Linked DNA regions of Cytobacillus sp. IB215665. The protein of the gene in region 1 interacts with the protein of each later gene in a pairwise test. Links are inferred from orthologs where the notes say so. Each region holds a gene or a part of one and is shown on either strand. Other genes may lie near its edges.

The links.
Region 2: the proteins of SLH52_RS11140 (region 1) and SLH52_RS22390 interact in binary tests that used the Escherichia coli proteins (3 or more experiments, as listed by UniProt). The link is inferred for Cytobacillus sp. IB215665 from one-to-one orthologs.

Annotation. Positions count from the first base shown.
Region 1 is NZ_JAXBME010000007.1:51,688-63,465, reverse strand. The notes cover bases 3,047-6,483. They hold SLH52_RS11140 (2-oxoglutarate dehydrogenase E1 component), read left to right. Parts: upstream 3,047-3,445; coding sequence 3,446-6,283; downstream 6,284-6,483. Other genes in these bases: odhB (2-oxoglutarate dehydrogenase complex dihydrolipoyllysine-residue succinyltransferase), read left to right, coding at 6,283-6,483. Outside these bases: SLH52_RS11155 (esterase/lipase family protein), read right to left, coding at 1-967; SLH52_RS11150 (sporulation protein YjcZ), read left to right, coding at 1,595-1,714; proC (pyrroline-5-carboxylate reductase), read left to right, coding at 2,070-2,876; more of odhB, read left to right, coding at 6,484-7,545; SLH52_RS11130 (TetR/AcrR family transcriptional regulator), read right to left, coding at 7,598-8,266; SLH52_RS11125 (SDR family oxidoreductase), read left to right, coding at 8,455-9,195; SLH52_RS11120 (glutamine--tRNA ligase/YqeY domain fusion protein), read left to right, coding at 9,658-11,319; SLH52_RS11115 (lipid II flippase family protein), read right to left, coding at 11,437-11,778. UniProt on the Escherichia coli protein: E1 component of the 2-oxoglutarate dehydrogenase (OGDH) complex which catalyzes the decarboxylation of 2-oxoglutarate, the first step in the conversion of 2-oxoglutarate to succinyl-CoA and CO(2).
Region 2 is NZ_JAXBME010000029.1:21,315-32,092, reverse strand. Bases 1,965-4,941 are described here. They hold SLH52_RS22390 (ABC-F family ATP-binding cassette domain-containing protein), read right to left. Parts: upstream 4,431-4,941; coding sequence 2,499-4,430; downstream 1,965-2,498. Other genes in these bases: tsaD (tRNA (adenosine(37)-N6)-threonylcarbamoyltransferase complex transferase subunit TsaD), read left to right, coding at 1,965-2,058. In the rest of the region: tRNA (adenosine(37)-N6)-threonylcarbamoyltransferase complex dimerization subunit type 1 TsaB, read left to right, coding at 1-609; rimI (ribosomal protein S18-alanine N-acetyltransferase), read left to right, coding at 587-1,036; more of tsaD, read left to right, coding at 1,036-1,964; cyclic pyranopterin monophosphate synthase MoaC, read left to right, coding at 4,986-5,471; SLH52_RS22380 (redox-sensing transcriptional repressor Rex), read left to right, coding at 5,504-6,142; SLH52_RS22375 (twin-arginine translocase TatA/TatE family subunit), read left to right, coding at 6,238-6,417; twin-arginine translocase subunit TatC, read left to right, coding at 6,435-7,187; SLH52_RS22365 (DUF2161 domain-containing phosphodiesterase), read left to right, coding at 7,341-8,096; SLH52_RS22360 (YdiK family protein), read right to left, coding at 8,243-8,437; SLH52_RS22355 (type II CAAX endopeptidase family protein), read right to left, coding at 8,441-9,199; co-chaperone GroES, read left to right, coding at 10,081-10,365; groL (chaperonin GroEL), read left to right, coding at 10,465-10,778. UniProt on the Escherichia coli protein: Genetic data indicate it may be involved in ribosome assembly or function.

The DNA.
Region 1 (11,778 bases):
CGCCGCGTAATAATTGTTCAGGTACATATTGTGAGTCAGATGAAGCAGCTGTGAACCAATTTGCAGATGTGTGAGTAGATGTATCATTTAACAAAGTTGCGATTCTATCAAAGGAGCTGTTGCCCATTCGAATATTATCGTGATCTATGTCGTCTCCTCCACTAAAAAAGTGAGTGCCATACGGTAGCCTTGAACTCCATACAGGAACAAGACCGTCGTTATCACCGCCTAAATACGCACCACCAAACCAAAGAGCTGAGAAGAGAGGCCCCCATCCAGTGCCAGAAGCAGTATAATAGTTATTATTGTATGCGCTTTCATTTTCATCAGTAATTAGACGAAATTTCTCCATTTCTCCTGTTTGCATTACAAATGTTCCTTCATCAGTTCTGCCAATCAAGTCTGCTAACCAATTTGCCCAAGAACTATATGCCAAATCAGCTAAAGGAGAACCATAGTGTGGAGAAGATAATGTAATGACATCGTTTACGTATGGCCATGCTTCAAAATGGACGAGCGCTGTTTGTGTATCGACCCCTCCCTTACTATGAGCGATAATAGTAACTTGCTCTCCAAAATAGTCGTAAATTTCCTCTAACATCGATGCTAGCATTTGACCATTATGCCACATATCCGCAGCATCACCACCAGTTGCATCCTCAAGTTGTACAAAAGCTGTTCGATAGCCATTAGCATATGCGTAATTGTACATATCGTTTTCACCGTAATAAACTGTTTCTTCCCACCAATCCTTAGCGTTTCCGTGTAAACCTTGGACGAATACGAGAGGAGATTTGTTCATATTCACATTGTCGGGCAATGCCCCTAAGTACCAAGTTCCAGGTGTGTCGGTTACATTAATTGGTTTTGGAATAGCATCTGTTACAATAGCACCTTTTACAATGCTAGGTGGAAATACTAGCATCACAGTTAATAGCACGATTAATAGATAAGTACGGATTTTCATTTATCCAACTCCTTTTATTCATATTTTCTACTATATAGTAAATGCATATAGTTAATTGTAATATTACAAATATTCAGTGTATTTATCAAGATTGATAGTATTTTCACAAGTATTGTAAGTTATAGGCTAAGTAAAAAGTCTTATTTTGTTTCAGCATTTATTCTCCTAAAAGTTCATAAGTAAGAATCATTTCGAAAACTATGTTGTTTTTTCACTTGCATTTGAGTGACTGAATTGTTTATATGACTTTCATAGTCTTTAGTGAACAAAGATGCTCCGAGCGTTAGGTTCATTTGTATTTAGTCATTATTACTAAAAGCAACAATTAATCTGATAATAGCTTTTGTTAAGAAAAACAATAAGCTACACACAAGCAGAAAAAAACAAGGAATTTTGTTGTATAAATATATATGTAAGGAATGGTATTGTTTGATGTCAACTGTAAGTAACAAAGGTGGCTCAAATCAAATTGAATCAGTGATTGTTTCTAAGTTCGAAAACAACAAGCTATTTGAAAAATAATAAAAGATGATCATAAATTGGGTGTTTTCATCATGTGCATTCGTACAGTCAGTTTTTTTTTATACACATAAACTGAAAATATAACTAGAAAGGAGGAATGGTAATATGTATGGTTATGGTGGTTATGGATATGGTGGGCATGGACCTTTTGGTGGATTTGCGTTTATTGTAGTATTATTCATACTGTTGATCATTGTACTTGGAGTTGTGGTACGCCCTTATTAGAGTATACAAGTGAACAGCACCTTTCATTCAAGGAGTTGGATGTTTCAATAGTGTAAAACTTGAATAGGTTGATCGCCTATATGGCTTTTAAGGTAGTACTCTTATAAAAAGAAGAGTACTCCTTTATTTTGTTTTGAGGACTTAAATAGTTTTCACGTTGAAAATAAATACTATTACAGATCTTAAGCAAGCAAAGTCCATCAAGGTTTATCGACAATATAATTAAATACTTCATTATTAATAGTGACTACGTTATAATCGTTTATTGTGGTAGTTAATGATCAAGAAACACATATGAAAATAAGAAATATTGATTAGATCAACAAATATATCTATTAATGGAGTGGAACATTTAATGAAAAAAAAGATCTTATTTATCGGTGCAGGCAGAATGGCCGAGGCCATTTTTTCTGGTTTACTAACATACAAACAAGAGTATATTGATGAAATTATTGTTACGAATCGAACGGATGAACAAAGATTATTTGATTTGAAGGAAAAATATGGTGTCACAACATCAACAAAATGGCAGGATGAGGTCGCCCATGTAGATATCATTATTTTGGCTATGCCTCCTGAAGCGCACAAAGAGATACTAGAAGATTTGTCTTTATGGATTAAAGGACAATTAGTTGTCACTATAGCAGGTGGAATAGGCATACAGCTACTAGAAAATATTCTGCCTGAGGAGACGCCAGTTGCTTGGATTATGCCAAACACTGCTGCAAACATTTCTCAATCTATGTCTTTATACACTTTTGGCAAAGCTGTTAAGGAGAAGCATCGCCAAGAGTTAGAGCTAGTATTAACTGGAATAGGTGATGCAGAACTATGTACAGAGCAACAAATACATGATTTAACTGCTATTACTGGAAGTGCACCAGCGTTTTTATATCGTTTTGCTGAGGCGTTAGAACAGTCGGCGTTAGAATACGGTGTTACAAAAGCCCAAGCACGCAAGCTCGTTACGCAGATGATATATGGATCAGCTGCTATGTTGAAGGAAGGACATGCTCCCGACGAACTACGTGATCAAGTGACATCACCTGGAGGTTCTACAGCAGCAGGAATAGAAGTGTTAGATCAAAATCAATTTACAAATATTATTGAGCAAGCGGTTATCGCAACACAAAAGAAGGCACAACAACTGGCAGGTAAATAAATAACTATTCCTCGGTACGTGACCTCGTTTTACTGAGTAATATTAACAAAAAAGTACAATAAAAAGCCTAAAAGAAAGATACCTCGACAGCCAATCATCTGACTATAATGAGGTATCTTTTACTGTCTTATTAAAGCTCTTTTCGTGAATTTTGCCGTTTTTTAGTTAAATTTGAGAAGAATGTAGTGTATTATATGATTTTTGTAGTCTTTAGAGAAAAATAGATGCCTCGAACGTTTGTTATATTCGTCTATTAGGTAAGCAACAATTAATGGAAAAACAGCCTTTATTAATAATTAATACTAATTAAATTTAATGATAAAAATAAGGTTATGTCAAAATGGCTGTCGCTTATCAAACTAAGGCATAACCCCGTATGATAATAGTAAAAATAATAATGAAGCTTACGAGAAGAGGATTGTTAACATTAGTTATTGTTTTAAGCATTATTTTTGTAATATGTGTGCGTTTCTGTTATTTTTTAATTGAGAACTAAATTCAATTAAATATCATACAACACTTCTTATAGTTACATCATATTCGTTCATATTAATGGGAGGGTAACTAACATGACAAACAGAAAACATGGCTTTCAATGGCAATCGTTTTCTGGACCAAACATTGCGTATGTTCAAGAGCAATATGAGTTATATTGTATTAACCCTAATCAAGTGGATGATAGTATTAAACAATTATTTGCTAAGTGGGGACCGCCTACTTTTTCGACTCCTAAGCATTGTGAATCTCAAAACAACCAATCAGACCAATTATCAAAAGTTGCTTCGGCAATCCAACTTATAACAATGATCCGAACAAAGGGACATTTGTATGCAAAAATTAACCCGCTCCATCAGCATTTAAATGAAAATGCTTCTTCACCTAACTTTCTAAACTTAGAGACGTATCAATTAACGGAAAATGATCTGAACAATATGACTGCCGATATTATATGGGAGCATGCACCTCACTCAATACGTACCGGATTTTCAACTATCGAAAAATTAAAAGAGCTCTATACAAGTTCATTATCATACGAATTTAATCACGTACAAGACTTAGAAGAAAGAGCATGGCTATATAAAGTAGTTGAAGCTGAGTCTTTATATGAAGAATTGCCACAAGAGCAAAAGGTAAGCCTTCTTGAGCGTTTAATTGAAGTTGAGAGCTTTGAAATGTTTTTACACAAAACATTTGCAGCTCAAAAACGCTTTTCAATTGAAGGGCTTGATATGTTAGTTCCAATGTTAGATGAAATCATTTATGCAAATGCAAAAACAGGGACTAAAGATATGTTGATAGGGATGGCACATCGAGGTAGATTAAATGTGCTGGCACATGTTTTAAGAAAACCTTATGAAAAAATCTTTTCTGAGTTTCATCATGCACCGAATAAACATCTTGTCCCATCTGAAGGATCAACAGGGATAAATTACGGTTGGACGGGTGATGTTAAATACCATTTAGGTGCAGACCTTGATATTCACGAACAAGAAAGTATTCACACAAAAATACACCTTGCGAATAATCCTAGCCATTTAGAATTTGTTAATCCTGTTGTCCAAGGGTTTACCCGTGCAGCCCAAGAAAATCGACAAAAGCGAGGATTCCCGATACAAAACCAAAGTAGTGCATTAAGTATTCTCATTCATGGTGATGCTGCCTTTCCAGGAGAAGGGATAGTAGCAGAATCCTTAAATTTAAGCCGTTTAAGAGGATATCAAACAGGCGGTACGATACACATTATTGCAAATAATCAAATTGGATTTACTACAAGCCCTGTTGACTCTCGCTCTACATTGTATGCAAGCGATATAGTCAAAGGTTTTGAAATACCCATCATACATGTAAATGCTGATGATCCGGAAGCTTGCTTAGTAGCTGTACGCCTCGCTTCACAATATAGGGAGAAATTTAAGAAAGATTTTCTCATAGATTTGGTAGGTTATCGTCGTTATGGCCATAATGAGACAGATGATCCAATGGCAACACAGCCTTTAACGTATAACTTGATTCATAAGCACACTCGAGTAGCTGAAAAGTATGCTGAGCAACTATATGAGAAGGGACAGTTCAGTGTTGAGCGTTACAATAATTATAGACAATTTATGAATAACAAATTAACCGAAAGTTATAAACAAATAACTACACAAGAAAATACGAATGATAAGACCAGCTTAAATGAAAGGTTATCTTCTAACGTTTCTGAGCAAAAAACGCCAATAACTGAAAAAGAACTATTCGATATTAATACTTCATTAGTCGAATGGCCTGAAGACTTAAATGTATATCCGAAATTGAAAAAAATACTGATGAGACGAAAGGAAGCGTTGAAAGAACAAGGAAAAGTTGATTGGGGGTTAGCTGAAGCGTTAGCGCTTGCATCAATTATTTCTGATGGTACACCGATAAGAATGACAGGCCAAGATATTGAAAGGGGCACATTTGCCCACCGCCATATTGTTATAAATGATTTTCAAACTGATAGAAAATTTTCTGCTTTACACAACATGGACAATAGCAAAGCATCTTTTGCGGTATATAATAGTCCATTGTCTGAAGCGGCCGTACTAGGTTTTGAGTATGGATACAGTGTTTATGCTCCAGATACATTGGTAATTTGGGAGGCACAATTTGGAGATTTCGTGAATGCTGCTCAAGTAATCATTGATCAGTTCATATCAGCTGGAAGGGCTAAATGGGGACAGAAGTCAGGGTTAGTCATGCTACTTCCACATGGATACGAGGGACAAGGGCCAGAGCATTCAAGCGCTCGGTTAGAACGTTTTTTAACGTTGTCTGCAGAAAATAATTGGACAGTGGCTAATGTAACTTCCTCTGCACAATATTTTCTCATTCTCAAAAGGCAAGCAGCTATGTTAAGTGATGGGGGGGTTCGTCCACTAATTATAATGACACCGAAAAGTTTACTACGTCATACAAAGGCAATGTCATATATTGAGGAATTCACTAATCAGCAATTTCAAGAAGTTATTGAACACCCGCTTGTTGAAGAAGATCATGAGACTGTGACACGGCTTATTCTTTGCACAGGAAAAATTGCAGTAGATATAGTTTCTGAGTTGGAAACGAGATCCACGAAAGCATCAAGTTATATTCATATATTGCGTATAGAACAATTATATCCTTTTCCAAAAGAGGAAATTATTCAAATAATACAACGCTTTCCAAATTTAGCTGATGTCTTTTGGGTACAGGAGGAGCCTAAGAACATGGGGGCTTGGGAATTCATTTATAAATTGTTACAACCTTCCTTACAGCATGTGAAATTTGATTATATAGGACGACCATATCACTCAAGTCCTGCAACAGGAGAACATGTAATTCATAAGGTGGAACAGGAGCAAATTATACAACAAGCACTGAAAATAACAGAGGAGTGGGCATAATGAAAGAAATTAAAGTACCGGAACTCGCAGAATCTGTTACAGAAGGTACGATTTCTGAGTGGTTCAAGCATAAGGGTGATTCCATTTCCGAAGGTGAAGCGATAGTTGAGTTAGAAACTGACAAAATTAATATAGAAATTTATGCAGAATATGATGGTGTATTAGAGGATATTCTAGCTGAGCAAGGTGAAGTTGTTTTTGTAGATCAAGTAATTGCGAAAGTAAATGATAACAGAGAAGTTCTTACTTCAAACGAGTCATTTTCTAAAGCTGCTACCGAAGAAACAGTTCAGGATGATCAACCGAAAATTGATGTACGTGAGGGAGAGCAAACGAACAAAATGCCTTCACAAAATGAGCGTCCGATAGCGACACCAGCCGCTAGGAAAAAAGCTAGAGAATTAGGGATTGATCTAAAAAAAGTTGATTCAAGTGATTTGCTCGGTCGTATTAGACCTGAAAACGTCATAAACTATGCTACTTCAATCGAAGAAAAGCAAGATAAATCAACTGTAACTGACAATGCTCAATCACCTTTCACTAACCTTAATCAAACTAAACAAATTGAACGGGTTCCAATGTCACGGCGCCGTCAAACAATTGCACACCATTTAGTGCAAGCGCAACAACAAGCAGCGATGTTGACTACTTTTAATGAAGTAGATATGACTGCAATTATGAGTTTGCGTAATAGAAAAAAGCAAAGGTTTGAAGAAAAATATGATGTTCGCCTTGGATATATGTCTTTTTTTACGAAAGCAGTTGTAGGTGCATTGAAAGCCTTTCCAATGTTAAATGCTGAAATTCAAGACAACGAAATTTTATTAAAACGATATTATGATATCGGGGTTGCTGTGTCAGCAGAAGAGGGCTTAGTTGTTCCAGTTCTCCGTGATGCTAACCAATTAAGTTTTGCAGACATTGAAAAAGGAATAAGGAATTTGGCCTCTAAAGCTAGAGAAAAGAAATTATCACTTCAGGATTTACAAGGTGGTACATTTACGATTACTAATGGTGGTGTATTCGGTTCATTATTTTCAACTCCAATATTAAATGCACCCCAAGTAGGGATATTAGGGATGCATAAAATTCAAAAAAAACCGATTGTTATTGATGAAGATGATACGATTGCAGTTCGACCAATGATGTATATTGCTCTTTCTTATGACCATAGAATCATTGACGGCAGAGAAGCAGTGCAATTCCTTGTCCATGTAAAAGAACTGGTAGAGGACCCTGAATCATTATTACTCGATGGATAAGTTATGATGATGGGAAAGGGTGAGATTAATATTTAATCTCACCCGAAAAATATTATAAATATGACGTTGCTAATTTGCGAGAAAGATGTTCAATAATCTCTGTCATTACTTCATCGTTTGCAGATAGCAGTGTTTCACTTTTGATGATTTGTATTTTTTTTGCTTCGTAATAATCTAATAAAGCCTGTTTAGTTGTTAAGCCTTCTTCTAATAAATAGGTTGGTTCTAGTAACTTTCTTAATGCAACTTCATCTTGCATAAGCAGAATTTGAGGATTTAATGGATGAAAAACTCCTTCTTTCATCCCTTGTTCATAAAAATATTTAATGGTCGTTTTTCTTTTTCTTCTAGCATAAATAATTTCTTCATATAAATTTGGAAAACCAATTTTCAATTCTTCTAAAAACAATTCAGAAATATATATAGCGGTTAGTACTTCTTGCTCAAAAACTTTTTGGAAACGTTCTATATAAGTAAATTGATTATTTTCAATAGTTTGTTCGCCTTGCTTAAAATATTCAATATAGTTTTTCGTTATTTCATTTAATATTTCTTCTTTTGAAGAGAAATAATTGTAAAGTGTCGCTTTGCTAATTTGCATATGCTCAGCTATATCTTGAATTTTAAGTGAATTAAATCCTTGAACTCGAATGATGCTCATTAATTTTTGTGCATATGTTTTTCTCATTTGTTCCCTTAACTTAGGATCAATCTTACGCATAGAAAATCCCCCTTAACAACTTAATTATAACATATACTAATATAGCCCTGTAATAAACACTTTAGACAGAATATGTTTTTTTAGTTTACAATGTTTAATAATAGTGTTATATTTACATATGTAATACATTTTAGACTAAAAAAACATTATTAGTATAAAAGTTAAAATATTAAAGGAGTTGTTTTACTATGACAAACAAAGTGGCAATCATAACAGGAGCGAGTAGTGGTATTGGTCAGGCAACAGCTTTAAAGTTAGCAGAGCAAGGATATCAAGTGATGTTAGCTGCAAGACGAGAGGAAAGATTAAAGGATTTACAAGCACAAGTTAAGGAAATTGGTGGTCACGCTTCATATCATGTGACAGATGTAACATCGTTTGAGGAAATGGAAACTTTAGCGAAAGAAACGATCAATGTTTTTGGTAAAATAGACGTACTAGTAAACAATGCAGGGATTATGCCGTTGTCATTTTTGAACAAAAGAAAAGTGGATGAATGGGATAAAATGATTGATGTGAATATAAAAGGAGTACTTTATGGGATCGGAGCGGTTCTACCGTATATGGAAGAACAAAAATCAGGGCACATCATCAATATTTCTTCTGTAGCAGGGCATCGAGTTGGGCCTGGAAGCTCTGTTTATAGTGGTACAAAATATGCTGTAAGAGCTATTACCGAAGGGCTGCGACAAGAAATGAAATCTGGACAAAATATTCGTACAACAATTATTTGTCCTGGAGCAGTTGCAACAGAACTCACTCATACAATTACAGATGAGGATGTTATCCGTAATTTCCAAGAAAGATATGTTGATTTAAAGACATTACAAGGAAAAGACATTGCAAATGCGATTGCGTATGCAGTTCAACAGCCTGATCATGTTGATGTAAATGAAATCATCGTTCGTCCAACAGATCAAATGTTGTAATATAGTATCATTGCTAATAAATTATATACATGAACAGAGTCTGTCGTTAAGCTTCGCAATAAGTGTAAAAAGATTTTATTACACTAAATTGAGCTTAAGCTTCAGGCTCTTTTTATTAGGCTGTTTTAGATGGTTTATTGTCACTAAACTAGTATAGTAAAAAGGGATTTGAAAATTTTTACAATCAAAATAAATCGCCAACGATAGTTGTGTACTTGTTTATTACTTAATTTTAGAAAACAAATTAATGAGAAAACAGTCTTTTAAGTTTAGCTTTTGTATTTTCCAAATAAGCTAAACGGCTCACATGTATTATTATAGTGAGACAACCTTTCTTTCTTGAAAGGTTGTAATAATTCTTGTACAAAAGCTTATTGGCAAAATATAAATATATATGATATAAATATTAATAAATCTAAAATGGTACATAAATATTTATTTCATACGAGAGGTTGAAAAATTGTGGACAATAACTCATCTAATTTTATTAGACCAATGATAAAGAAGGATTTAGAAACTGGAAAGCGTGATCATGTCACTACTCGTTTTCCACCAGAGCCAAATGGTTACTTACATATAGGTCATGCTTTAGCTATTATTACGAATTTTGATTTAGCTGATGAATTTAATGGGAAAACAAATTTGCGCTTTGATGATACAAACCCATTGAAGGAAGATATTGAATTTGTAAATTCAATAAAACAAGATATAGAATGGCTTGGTTTTGATTGGGATGGGTTATTTTTTGCTTCAGATTATTTTGAAGAAATGTATAACCGTGCTATTTTATTAATTAACAAAGGCAAGGCATATGTAGATGACCTTTCTCCAGATGAAATCCGTGAATACCGTGGCACTTTAACTGAACCAGGTAAAGATAGTCCATATCGGAACCGATCTGTGGAAGAAAATCTTGATTTGTTCAAACGCATGCGTGATGGTGAATTTGCTAATGGAGAACGCGTGTTAAGAGCCAAGATCGATATGAGTTCTCCTAATATAAATTTAAGAGATCCAGTTCTTTATCGTATCTCACATACGACACACCATAATACTGGAGATAAGTGGTGTATTTATCCTGTATATAGTTTTGCACATCCAATAGAAGATGCGATAGAAGATGTAACTCACTCACTTTGCTCATTAGAATTTGAAGATCAAAGGCCTTTATATAATTGGGTCGTTGAAGAAAGTGAAATGGACAGCAAACCACAGCAAATTGAGTTTGGGCGTCTGAACTTAACGAATACTGTAATGAGTAAGCGGAAACTAAAACAATTAGTTGAAGAAGGATATGTTGATGGGTGGGATGACCCACGTTTACCAACTATTTCTGCATTGCGAAGAAGAGGGTATACACCTGAATCTATCCGTGCTTTTATTCGTGAATTAGGTGTAACTAAAGGAACAGGTGAAGTAGATTCAAGAATGCTTGAACATTTTATTAGAGCAGATTTAAAGTTAACTTCACCACGTACGATGGGGGTACTTCGTCCATTGAAGGTTGTCATTACCAATTATCCTGAAGGACAAGTAGAGATGTTAGATGCTGAAATTAATCCTGAAAATCCTGAGATGGGCTCAAGACAAATTCCATTTTCACGAGAGATATACATTGAACAAGAGGATTTCATGGAAAATCCACCAAAAAAATATTTCCGACTATTCCCTGGTAATGAAGTGCGATTGAAGCATGCTTATTTCATAAAGTGTGAAGAGGTAATCAAGGATGATGACGGTAATGTTGTTGAAATACATTGTACGTATGATCCTGAAACGAAAAGTGGCTCAGGTTTTACTGGACGTAAAGTGAAAGGAACCATTCATTGGGTTGATGCAAACGAAGCGATTCCTGCAGAATTCCGCTTGTATGAGCCTTTGATTTTAGATGAGGACGAGCAAGAAGAAGAAAATCAGGAAGAAAAAACATTTATTGATCGTGTAAATCCTAATTCTTTGCAAATTTTAAATGGGTTTATTGAACCTAATATGAAAAATGTAAAACCACAAGATAAATTTCAGTTTTTTAGACACGGATATTTTAATGTAGATCCTAAGCATACTTCTGATGAACAGACTGTTTTTAACTTAATTGTTTCATTAAAAAGCTCATTTAGATTGTAAGAGTTTTTCAAAAGAGGGTCAGCCCCACTAAAACACAGTGGAGCTTGACCCTTTTGTTTCTTTCTCAAGTAATGTAAATCATCTTACCAGCTGTATAAATTACTGTCCAAGTTAACATTAATATATTAATAGATTAGTTAATTTAGTTATCCATACAATCATATACGCAGATGGAATTAAAAATAATTGCGCTAATATTGTGCCAAAAAGCCTTGATATCATTAACCAGCCATATGTTTCAGCCATCTTATCAGCACCTTTAGGATGAAGCATTGATTTTTCTGTTAACAATGCAACTTGAGGATCTAAAAAGATAGTAAGTAAAATAGTGGCAAAGCCATTTATAACCCCTGTAGTCATTAACGAAGCTGTTGATGTTTCATCATTTAGTAAAGAAGCATATAACGATGCGAGAACCCCTGAAGTATAAATAGCAGTTACTATCATATTAGTAAGTAA
Region 2 (10,778 bases), on another replicon or contig:
CCTGCAATTGAATCATTATTGCAGGACTCTAATATTTCAACAAAGGAACTATCGAAAATAGTTGTTGCAAAAGGACCAGGTTCTTATACTGGTGTAAGAATCGGTGTTACAATTGCAAAAACACTAGCATGGTCATTACAAATCCCACTTTCAGGCGTATCAAGCCTAGAAGTACTCGCAGCAAATGGGCATTTTTTTCCTGGATATATTTCACCGCTATTCGATGCCAGGCGGGGACAAATTTATACGGGATTGTATTCATATAAAGCTGATGGATTGCAGCAAGTGAAACAAGATCAAAATGTTCTCTCATCTGACTGGGCTAAGTCATTATCATCACTCGATAAACCAATATTATTGTTAGGTAATGACGTTGATTTACATAAAGAAGTAATGATCAGTGAGCTTAGGGGTAAAGCAGTGTTTGCAGCTGAGAGTTTAAACAATCCAAGACCAGCTGAATTGGCATTGCTAGGAATGCATAGGGAAAATGAGGATATTCACCAGTTTTCACCGAATTATATTCGCCTTGCTGAAGCAGAAGCGAAATGGTTAGAAGCACAGAAAAAAGAAAGTGGAACTGCAAATGGAAACAACAACATTGTTTAGGTTAATGAATGTTGAGGATATTCAAGATGTACTGAAGGTGGAGGAGGCATCCTTTGCTACCCCTTGGAGTAAGGACATCTTTTTAAGTGAAATTAATAATAACAAATACGCCCATTATATCGTAGCGGAAGAAGACGGGCTAGTTATTGGATATTGTGGGGCATGGATTATAGTAGACGAAGCTCATATTACGAATGTAGCTTTGTTACCAGAATGTCGTGGCAGGAAACTAGGAGAAGCCATGCTAAAGCAGCTGATGGATTTTGCAAAAGCACTTGGAGCAAAGACGATGACATTAGAGGTAAGGGTATCAAATATAATTGCCCAATCGCTCTATCGCAAATTAGGATTTAATGATGGGGGAATTAGGAAGAATTACTATACAGATAACCAAGAGGATGCATTAATAATGTGGGTGAATATATAATGGAACAAATACAAAATCAAATTATTTTAGCAATCGAAACAAGCTGCGATGAAACGGCTGTAGCAATCATAAAAAATGGGTGTGAAATTTTAGCGAATGTTGTAGCATCCCAAATAGAAAGTCATCAGCGTTTTGGAGGAGTTGTGCCAGAAATAGCCTCTAGACATCATGTAGAGCAAATTACCATTGTGCTTGAAGAAGCGCTAAGGCAGGCGCAAATATCATATAACGAGATCGATGCAATTGCTGTTACTGAAGGGCCAGGATTAGTCGGAGCCTTGTTAGTTGGTGTCAATGCTGCCAAAGCTATTGCTCTTGCGCACAACATTCCTATTATTGGGGTTCACCATATAGCTGGACATATTTATGCAAATCAACTAGTATCTGAAATGAAATTCCCACTTATATCATTGGTTGTTTCAGGTGGGCATACAGAATTAGTATATATGGAAAAACACGGATCATTTAAAGTAATTGGAGAGACACGTGATGATGCTGTAGGTGAAGCTTATGATAAAGTTGCAAGAACATTGGGACTACCATATCCAGGTGGTCCTCACATTGACCGACTAGCTCATGAAGGAGAAGCGACGATTAAGCTTCCTCGAGCTTGGCTTGAAGAAGGTTCTTTTGATTTCAGTTTTAGTGGATTGAAATCTGCTGTGATAAATACATTACATAATGCGAAGCAACGTGGTGAGGATTTAGAAACAAAAGATATCGCAGCAAGCTTTCAAGCAAGCGTAATAGATGTATTAGTCACAAAAGCGATGTTAGCTGTTGATAAGTATAATGTCCAACAAGTATTATTAGCTGGTGGTGTAGCTGCTAATCAAGGGTTAAGAGCTGCTCTTAAAGAAAAATTTTCGTCAAAGGATGATATAGAATTAATTATTCCTCCGCTAACTCTATGTACAGATAATGCGGCAATGATTGCAGCAGCAGGTAGTGTATTATTTAAACAAGGAAAGCGTTCGGACATGGCTTTAAATGGGAACCCTGGCCTTGATATTGAGCAATAGTAAAATGAATAATAACATAACAGTGTTATGAAAGACCGTGATTCTTCCTAAGGATACGGTCTTTTTCCACACCTTTATCCACAGAAAAAATACTATTGTGGAAAATTAGTAACAAAAGCTAGTTTAAAAGCACTTTTGAAGCAAGTGGATAAGTGGATAACTTTGATAAAAACTGTGGATAATGTGTAAAAGTCGGTGTATAACATACATTACAATGAATTGTTTGTGGATAACTATGTGGAAGAGTCAACTACAATCCATATGAAGTGTAAGAAACATCTTTTTTGCAATAATTGTAGTGCTTATTGGGGGCTTGCGCTTCTCTTCTGTATCCCTAGCCTCTCGAGGTCGTTTCACTACAATCCTAAAAGGTAAAAAGCACCTTCTAGGATTGTAGTTCCAACGCTTGTCGAGGCAAAACAGTCGTCTCCACTTTTCTTCTAATCATGGAGTGTTTCCCATTCGGTCATTAATTGTTCTAGTTGCTCCTGGTACTGTGAGTTTTCTTCATTAATCACGGCCACTTTTTCGTGATCTTGAAAGATAGTTGGGTCACATAGGAGAGTCTCATTTTTATCTATTTTTTCTTCGAGTTTTGATATCTCTATTTCTAGCTCTTCGATTCTTCTTTTTCTTTGACGCTGTAATTTCTTCATTTCCTTGTCTTGTTCATAAGTCAGCTTCGTCTGTGTTTTATCTTCCTTGATTGAAGGACTAACTACTTTTTGTTCATTTAGCAGCTTAAGTTCTTCAATTTCTGCTTTCTTTGATATGAAATAATCATAGTCTCCCAAATATTCAGTAATACCGTTTGTAGTAAGTTCATACACTTTCGTAGCTAGTCGGTTTATAAAATAGCGGTCGTGGGAGACGAATAGAATTGTACCAGGATAGTCAATCAATGCATTTTCAAGTACTTCTTTACTATCCAAGTCTAAATGGTTTGTAGGCTCATCCAAAATTAACAGATTAGCTTTTTGTAACATAAGCTTTGCTAACGCAAGTCGTGCCTTTTGGCCACCACTAAGTGTTGATACCGGCTTCAACACATCATCACCTGAAAATAAAAAGTTGCCTAACACTGTCCTTATATCCTTCTCGGGTTTTGATGGGTACTCATCCCAAAGTTCATTAAGAACACTTTTATTTGAACTAAGATTTGCTTGTTCTTGGTCATAGTATCCAACTTTAACATTTGATCCAAAAGAAAATTCTCCTTGTAGGGCTTGTATCTTATTAATCGCTGCCTTGAGTAAAGTTGATTTCCCAATACCATTTGGACCTACCAAAGCTACACTGTCACTTTTCATGATTTGAAAATTGATATGTTGGATAATAGGCTTGTTGTTTTCATAAGAAACAGAAATGTCTTTAGCTTTTAAAACTTCATTTCCACTTTGACGTTCGATGTCGAAGTGGAACGAAGCCGATTTTTCATCTCCAGTAGGCTTATCTAGGACTGTCATTTTCTCCAGTTGTTTTCTTCTACTTTGTGCTCGTTTTGTTGTTGAAGCTCGTGCTAAGTTTCGTTGAACGAAATCCTTAAGCTTGGCAATTTCACCTTGCTGCTTTTCATAAAGCTTTAAATCGTGTTCATAATTTTCTGCTTTCTTCTTTAAATAATCACTATAATTACCGATGAATTTTGCTGAATTAGTTCGAGATATTTCGTATACTTGTGTAACGACTTTATCAAGGAAATAACGGTCATGAGATACGATGAGAATAGCTCCTGGATAGCCGAGTAAATATTGCTCCAACCAAGTAAGAGTATCAATGTCAAGGTGGTTAGTAGGCTCATCTAGTATTAATAAATTTGGCTTTGCTAATAATAGCTTCCCTAGAGCAAGCCTCGTTTTTTGACCACCACTTAAAGATGATATAGGTGTTGAGTAATTAAAGCTGGAAAACTGAAGTCCGTGTAGAACAGCTCGTACATCAGCTTCATATTGATAGCCACCTTGTTCTTTATATTGAATTTGTAAATGATCATACTCTTTTAATAGTTTGTCGTAATCTGCCTTGTTTGACATAAGGCTTTGATTGGACATTTTTTCTTCTAGTTTACGTAATTCTATCTCCATTTTTTTTAACGGTTCAAACACGGTTAACATTTCTTCCCAAATAGATAAGTCCGAATCTAAGCCACTATGCTGTGCTAAATATCCAATAGAAATATCTTTCGGTTTCATGACGCTTCCGCTATCATGAGACATGTATCCTGCTATTATTTTCAATAAGGTTGATTTTCCAGCGCCGTTACGGCCAACGACAGCTATTCTATCTTTCAATTGTACTTCTAGCTTTATATTCGATAAAATAAGATCAGATCCAAAATATTTTGTGAGCTGATTCACTTGTAACACTATCATGTTAGTTCACCTCTGTTATAATAGTTTTAGTGTATCTTAAAATGTATGAAATGAGCAATATTCTTTCACTGGATTCCAATGTTTAACTATCTAAGGTTTGAGAAGTGCTTATTTTTAACAATAGTTCAGTTTGATTTGTATGCGCTTTCTTAGTGAAGATATTTTAGACTTAGCTTTTATATCATGTACGATGTATAGGCTCTTTTCATAAAATTTTTTGCAATTGACCTCATTTATTAAGAGGAAAGAAGCTACGACCGCTAGGTTTATACGTATTTTCTCTTAAAACGAATAACAGCAATTAATGCGAAAAAAGCCTTGTACTAAGACATAAATAGGATTTCTCATAGTATTTGTTGCACCTTTTCATCATTAAAACTATAACAATAGGCTAAATTATTAATTACAATTGCCACACCACTTACGAAAAAGCCATTTACTAAGAAGGTGATAGAAACGGACTTGGGTGTACATATAGTTTTCACGCCTTGTTAAAGTAACGACAGGATTGTAAAAATAGTGTAGTATAGTCATATTGAGAGGTGAAAAGCAACAGTGTCTTCATTTACACATTTTAATGATCAAGGTAGAGCAAAGATGGTTGATATTTCTGAAAAGGGCGAAACATTAAGAACTGCTATAGCGAGATCAAGTATCTCAGTTAGTAAAGAAATTTATGAACAAATTATTCATTCAAAAATAAAAAAAGGGGATGTTTTAGCTGTAGCTCAAGTGGCTGGTATTATGGCTGCAAAAAAAACATCAGATATTATCCCGATGTGTCACCCAATTAGTTTAAAGGGTGTCGATATCACATTTACATGGGAAGAAGAAAAGCACTTATACAAGCTTATTATTATCGTAGAAGTTAAAACGAAGGGTAGTACAGGTGTTGAAATGGAAGCTTTAACTGCTGCTAGCACATGTGCCTTAACTGTTTATGACATGTGTAAAGCAGTTGATAAAGGTATGGTTATTGGTCCAACTTATTTATTAGAGAAGACTGGTGGAAAGAACGGAGACTTTATTAGAGAGCAGTGAATGAATAGCTGTTTGAATGTGGGGGAATAGAAGTGAATAACGAACAAACAAAAATTCCACAAGCTACTGCAAAGCGTTTACCATTGTATTATCGATTCATTAAAAATCTTCATGCTGCAGGTAAGCAGCGCGTATCTTCTGCTGAGTTAAGCGAGGCTGTAAAAGTAGATTCAGCAACAATACGTAGAGATTTTTCGTATTTTGGTGCTTTAGGTAAAAAAGGGTATGGTTATAATGTTAATTATTTATTAACGTTTTTTCGACAAACACTAGATCAAGATGAACTGACAAAAGTGGTGTTAATCGGGGTCGGGAATTTAGGTACTGCATTTTTAAATTACAATTTTATTAAAAATAATAATATGAAAATTGAACTTGCATTTGATGTTGATGAGCAAAAAATTGGCACTACAGTTGGAGATGTTCCTATTTATCATATGGATGATTTAGAAAAATATATTACCAAAGATGTAAGTGTTGCCATCTTAACTGTACCTGCACCAGTTGCTCAAGGGATGACCGATCGTTTAGTAGAAACAGGTATTAAGGGTATTTTGAATTTTACACCAGCTCGAATTAATGTACCTGACCATATTAGAATTCATCACATTGATTTAGCAGTTGAGTTACAATCTTTAGTATATTTCCTTAAAAACTACCCAACTGAATAGTAGCTCTACTGGCATTGTGGTCGTTTAGATGATCATCGAGTTATAATAACAATATATGCTTTATAATGATAGATCAGGAAAATTATTTGTAATTTATGATGGAGGTGAGACCAATTAACATAGGAATAGGAAGTCTTATATTAATTTTAGTGATCGCACTCGTTATCTTTGGTCCAAATAAGCTTCCTCAATTAGGAAAAGCTGCTGGAGAAACACTTAGAGAATTTAAGAGAGCGGCACAAGACATTGCAAATGAAAATAATAAAAAGAAGTAACATTAGGATGAGAAAGTATGAATGATAGTAAAGAAATGTCTGTATACGATCATATAGGAGAGCTAAGGAAGCGTCTAATTATCGCAGCCGTTTTCTTTGTTGTTGCTACAATTGGAAGCTTTTTTTTGGCTGAGCCAATCATTGTCTATTTACAACAGGCTGATGAAGCAAAAGAGCTGACGATGAATGCATTTTCCTTAACTGATCCAATAAAAATTTATATGCAATTTGCTTTTATTATAGCTTTTGTAATTACTGCACCAGTTATTTTATATCAGCTTTGGGCGTTTATTAGCCCAGGTCTATATGAAAAAGAACGGAAAATCACTTTAAGTTATATACCAATATCAGTGTTACTATTTTTAGGTGGAGTTTCATTTTCCTATTTTATTCTATTTCCATTTGTTATTGAGTTTATGACGAGGATATCTGAACGGCTAACGGTTAATCAAGTTATTGGCATAAATGAATACTTCCAATTTCTATTTAAAATCACTATTCCATTTGGAATATTGTTTCAGCTTCCTGTCGTTGTGATGTTTTTAACTAGACTTGGCATAGTCTCGCCTATGTTTTTAGCGAAAATAAGAAAATACGCATATTTCGTTTTACTAGTTATAGCAGCATTTATTACGCCACCAGAGCTCATTTCACATCTGATGGTGACGATACCTTTATTTATTCTATATGAAATAAGTATCTTTATCTCAAAAATAACCTATCGGAAAGTGGAAAAACTAGAACAGGAACTCCTGACTGAAAATGAGTAATAACCATACAATAAACCATAACAAAGTTAATCAAAGTGAGTTTTTACAAATTGTAGAGGCTCACTTTTTTCATGTAGTATTTTCTAGCGGTTATTTTGTGAGTATATGCAAGTATAAAGGTCGTATTAATATCTTATATAAAGCATTCAATAAATGAAGAAAGTAATGATGTTAATGAGCAATAAAACAACAAAATTGTTTGAGGTTGATTTATATAAACCTATTCAAGAGCATTTTATAGAACAGGGGTATGAAGTATATGGAGAAGTCAATCATTGTGATATAGCAGCTATAAAAGACGATGAGCTAGTGATCGTGGAGCTTAAGCTTAATATAAGTATAAAGCTGTTAATACAAGCTACTAAAAGGCAGCGTTTATCCGATCAGGTGTATATTGCTATCCCGAGGCCTACATATTCTTTGCGTTCTAAAAAATGGCAGGATATATGTTATTTGGTCAGAAGGTTAGAATTAGGCCTTATGATTGTAACTTTCAAAAATGGTACTGCACTGGTAGAAATCATTCTAGCCCCAGCTGACTTTGATCGGAAAAAAAGCATGCAAAGCAGCAAAAAAAAGAGAGATTTACTTTTAACTGAAATGCAAGGCAGGCATCGTGACCATAATGTTGGTGGAAGCAAGAATCAAAAAATCATGACGGCGTACAAAGAAAACTGTATTCATATTGCTTGTTGCCTCGAACGTTTAGGTCAGTTATCAACAAGTGATCTTCGCCAAATGGGAACGGGTGACAAAACTGTATCTATTCTTAATAAAAATTATTACGGCTGGTTTGAAAGGGTGCGAAGAGGAACTTATTCACTTAGTGATAAGGGTAAGAATGAGCTAACTTCATATCCACAACTTGTTCACTATTACGGTGAATTAATAGCAAATAAGCTTGGTTGATACAGAGAATGGTATTTTGGGTAACTCATATGTATTTAGAGAAGAAAAGATGTCCCGAACATATTCGTGCTTAGCAAAAAGCAACAATTAATGTGAAATTAGCCATAGAATAAAACAACCTTCCTGTTAACTAGGAAGGTTGTTAATTATTTTATATTTTTTAGTTTGTTATGAAAGATAAACATACGAATAGCCACTCCAAAATCAAGGGTGGCTACAAAAGACAATATGAGAGTGGGGAAATTCCAAATTGTTTCTTGAGCTGATTGAATTGCGAGATATGTGAAAACGATTCCTATAAAACTATATATAAATCCAAAAAATAAAGGTGAGCGGCGCATATGTTATAATCCTCCAATAATCGACTGCATTTGTTCCAGTTGTTGTCGCATTTGTTCAATGTCATCCTTGTAGATAGTTTGTATTAAGACCACAAATGTATTCATTGAAACGTGTGCAATAATAGGTACGAGTATTCTTTTTGTTTTCACATAAAGAAAGGCAAAAGTAAATCCCATTGAACTGTATATGAGTATGTGCTCTGGCTCACCATGAACTAGGGCGAATATGACAGAACTAATAAGTGCTGATATCCAAAAATTATATTTCTTATACAACGAGCCAAAAATGATCTTTCTAAAAATGATTTCCTCTAATATTGGTGCGATGATTGAAGTGACAATAATGAATAACGGGACCAATTCAAAAATTCCGATAAGCACTTCAGTATTTTCTGACCCTGGATTAATTCCAAGTAACATTTCAATATTTGCTGCTAAAGATTGTGCAAATAACGCAAGGAAAATACCTGCGATTGACCAGAAAATGGCTTTGCCAGTAGAGGGGTAATCTTCAGGAATCACTCTGTTAATCATATCTTTTTTCATAATGAAGAGAATAATCATTAATCCGAGGATAAAGCTAATTACAGCCCAATAACCAACCCTAATGACTAGCGCAATATCATTAGAATGAGCATCCTCGCCTACACCTAAAATTTCTAATAATGGCACACCTAAAGTCGCAGAAAATTGGACGATAATATACGCGATAATTACATACCAATAATGTCTTTCGAACGGTGGAAATATCTTTTTAATCAATAAAATAATCTCCTTTAAATGTTTGTTCATGCTGCTTTGGTTTAAAATAGTATTTTGCTATTTGGGAATGCCTTGTTTCCCTTCGCAGCTTTTAGAGGTCACCATGTCATTTTATCAGAAAGAAAAATCCCTATTCAAATGATATACCTTAATGATTTGACATTGTTAGCCTATTTAACGATTTTCATCATAGTTGTCCGATTAAAATATGCACTAATAATGTATGTCCGATATACACGGGTTAGTACAATACTTACCGTATTTTATCACAGTATTCTAACATACTCATGTATATTATGTTTTTTATGTTTATTCCTACGTATTTGTGACATAATTTTAAAGGGTTAAATGATAAAGATATTTACATAAGAAGGTATAAACTTTATTTCAATCATGTAAAACCTACTTAGCGTTCCAAATACATCAACATCAGCAATATTAACTCTACAGAGATCCTAGAAATGGGTTGTTTTTGATTTAAATAATGTTTTTCGTACTAAGCAATTGCCAAGTACTTAACTAGAGTTATGGCATCTTTCTTCTGTAAAGCAATGATAACCGTATAAAACACTTTTTCTATGCTGGTATCAATAGCGGCAAAGATTACGAAAAGAGTCTTTCTATATTGAAGACTATGACAAGAAATAAAGCCAAGCTCTAATTGTGTAATAAAAAATGGGACGAATGTCGTGGTTATACAAGGGAGAACTTGTCTATTTATGGGGTATATATGAAATTAGGAATTTTTTTCTGCTTTAGACTTGCAAAAACATGTGAGATTCATTAATATAATAGTTGTGTTAGCACTCAAGTATAGCGAGTGCTAATAGAAGAATATTGAACAATAATACCATTTAAATTATTTGAGGAGGTTGTTTCACTTGTTAAAGCCATTAGGTGATCGTGTTGTTATTCAAATTGAAGAAACAGAAGAAAAGACTGCAAGTGGTATCGTATTACCGGATACTGCAAAGGAAAAGCCTCAAGAAGGAAAAGTTGTAGCTGTTGGTTCTGGTCGAGTACTAGACAGCGGTGAGCGTGTAGCTCTTGAAGTAGCTGTAGGTGATAGTATCATCTTCTCAAAATATGCTGGTACTGAAGTAAAATCTGACGGTAAAGAATACTTAATCGTACGTGAAAGCGATATTTTAGCTGTACTTAGCTAATTTTATCCACCTTTGTACTTAACATAATGTGTAATGTTCAACAGCATATGGATTGAACATTATTTAATAGATTAGGAAAATTTGAGGAGGTAAAACAATATGGCAAAAGATATTAAATTTAGCGAAGAAGCACGCCGTTCTATGCTAAGTGGTGTAGATGCACTAGCTAATGCTGTAAAAGTTACATTAGGACCTAAAGGACGTAATGTAGTATTAGAGAAAAAATTTGGTTCTCCATTAATTACAAATGATGGTGTTACAATTGCAAAAGAAATCGAATTAGAAGATGCATTTGAAAACATGGGTGCAAAGCTAGTTGCTGAAGTAGCTAGTAAAACAAATGATGTAGCTGGTGACGGTACTACTACAGCAACTGTTTTAGCACAAGCAATGATTACTGAAGGTCTTAAAAA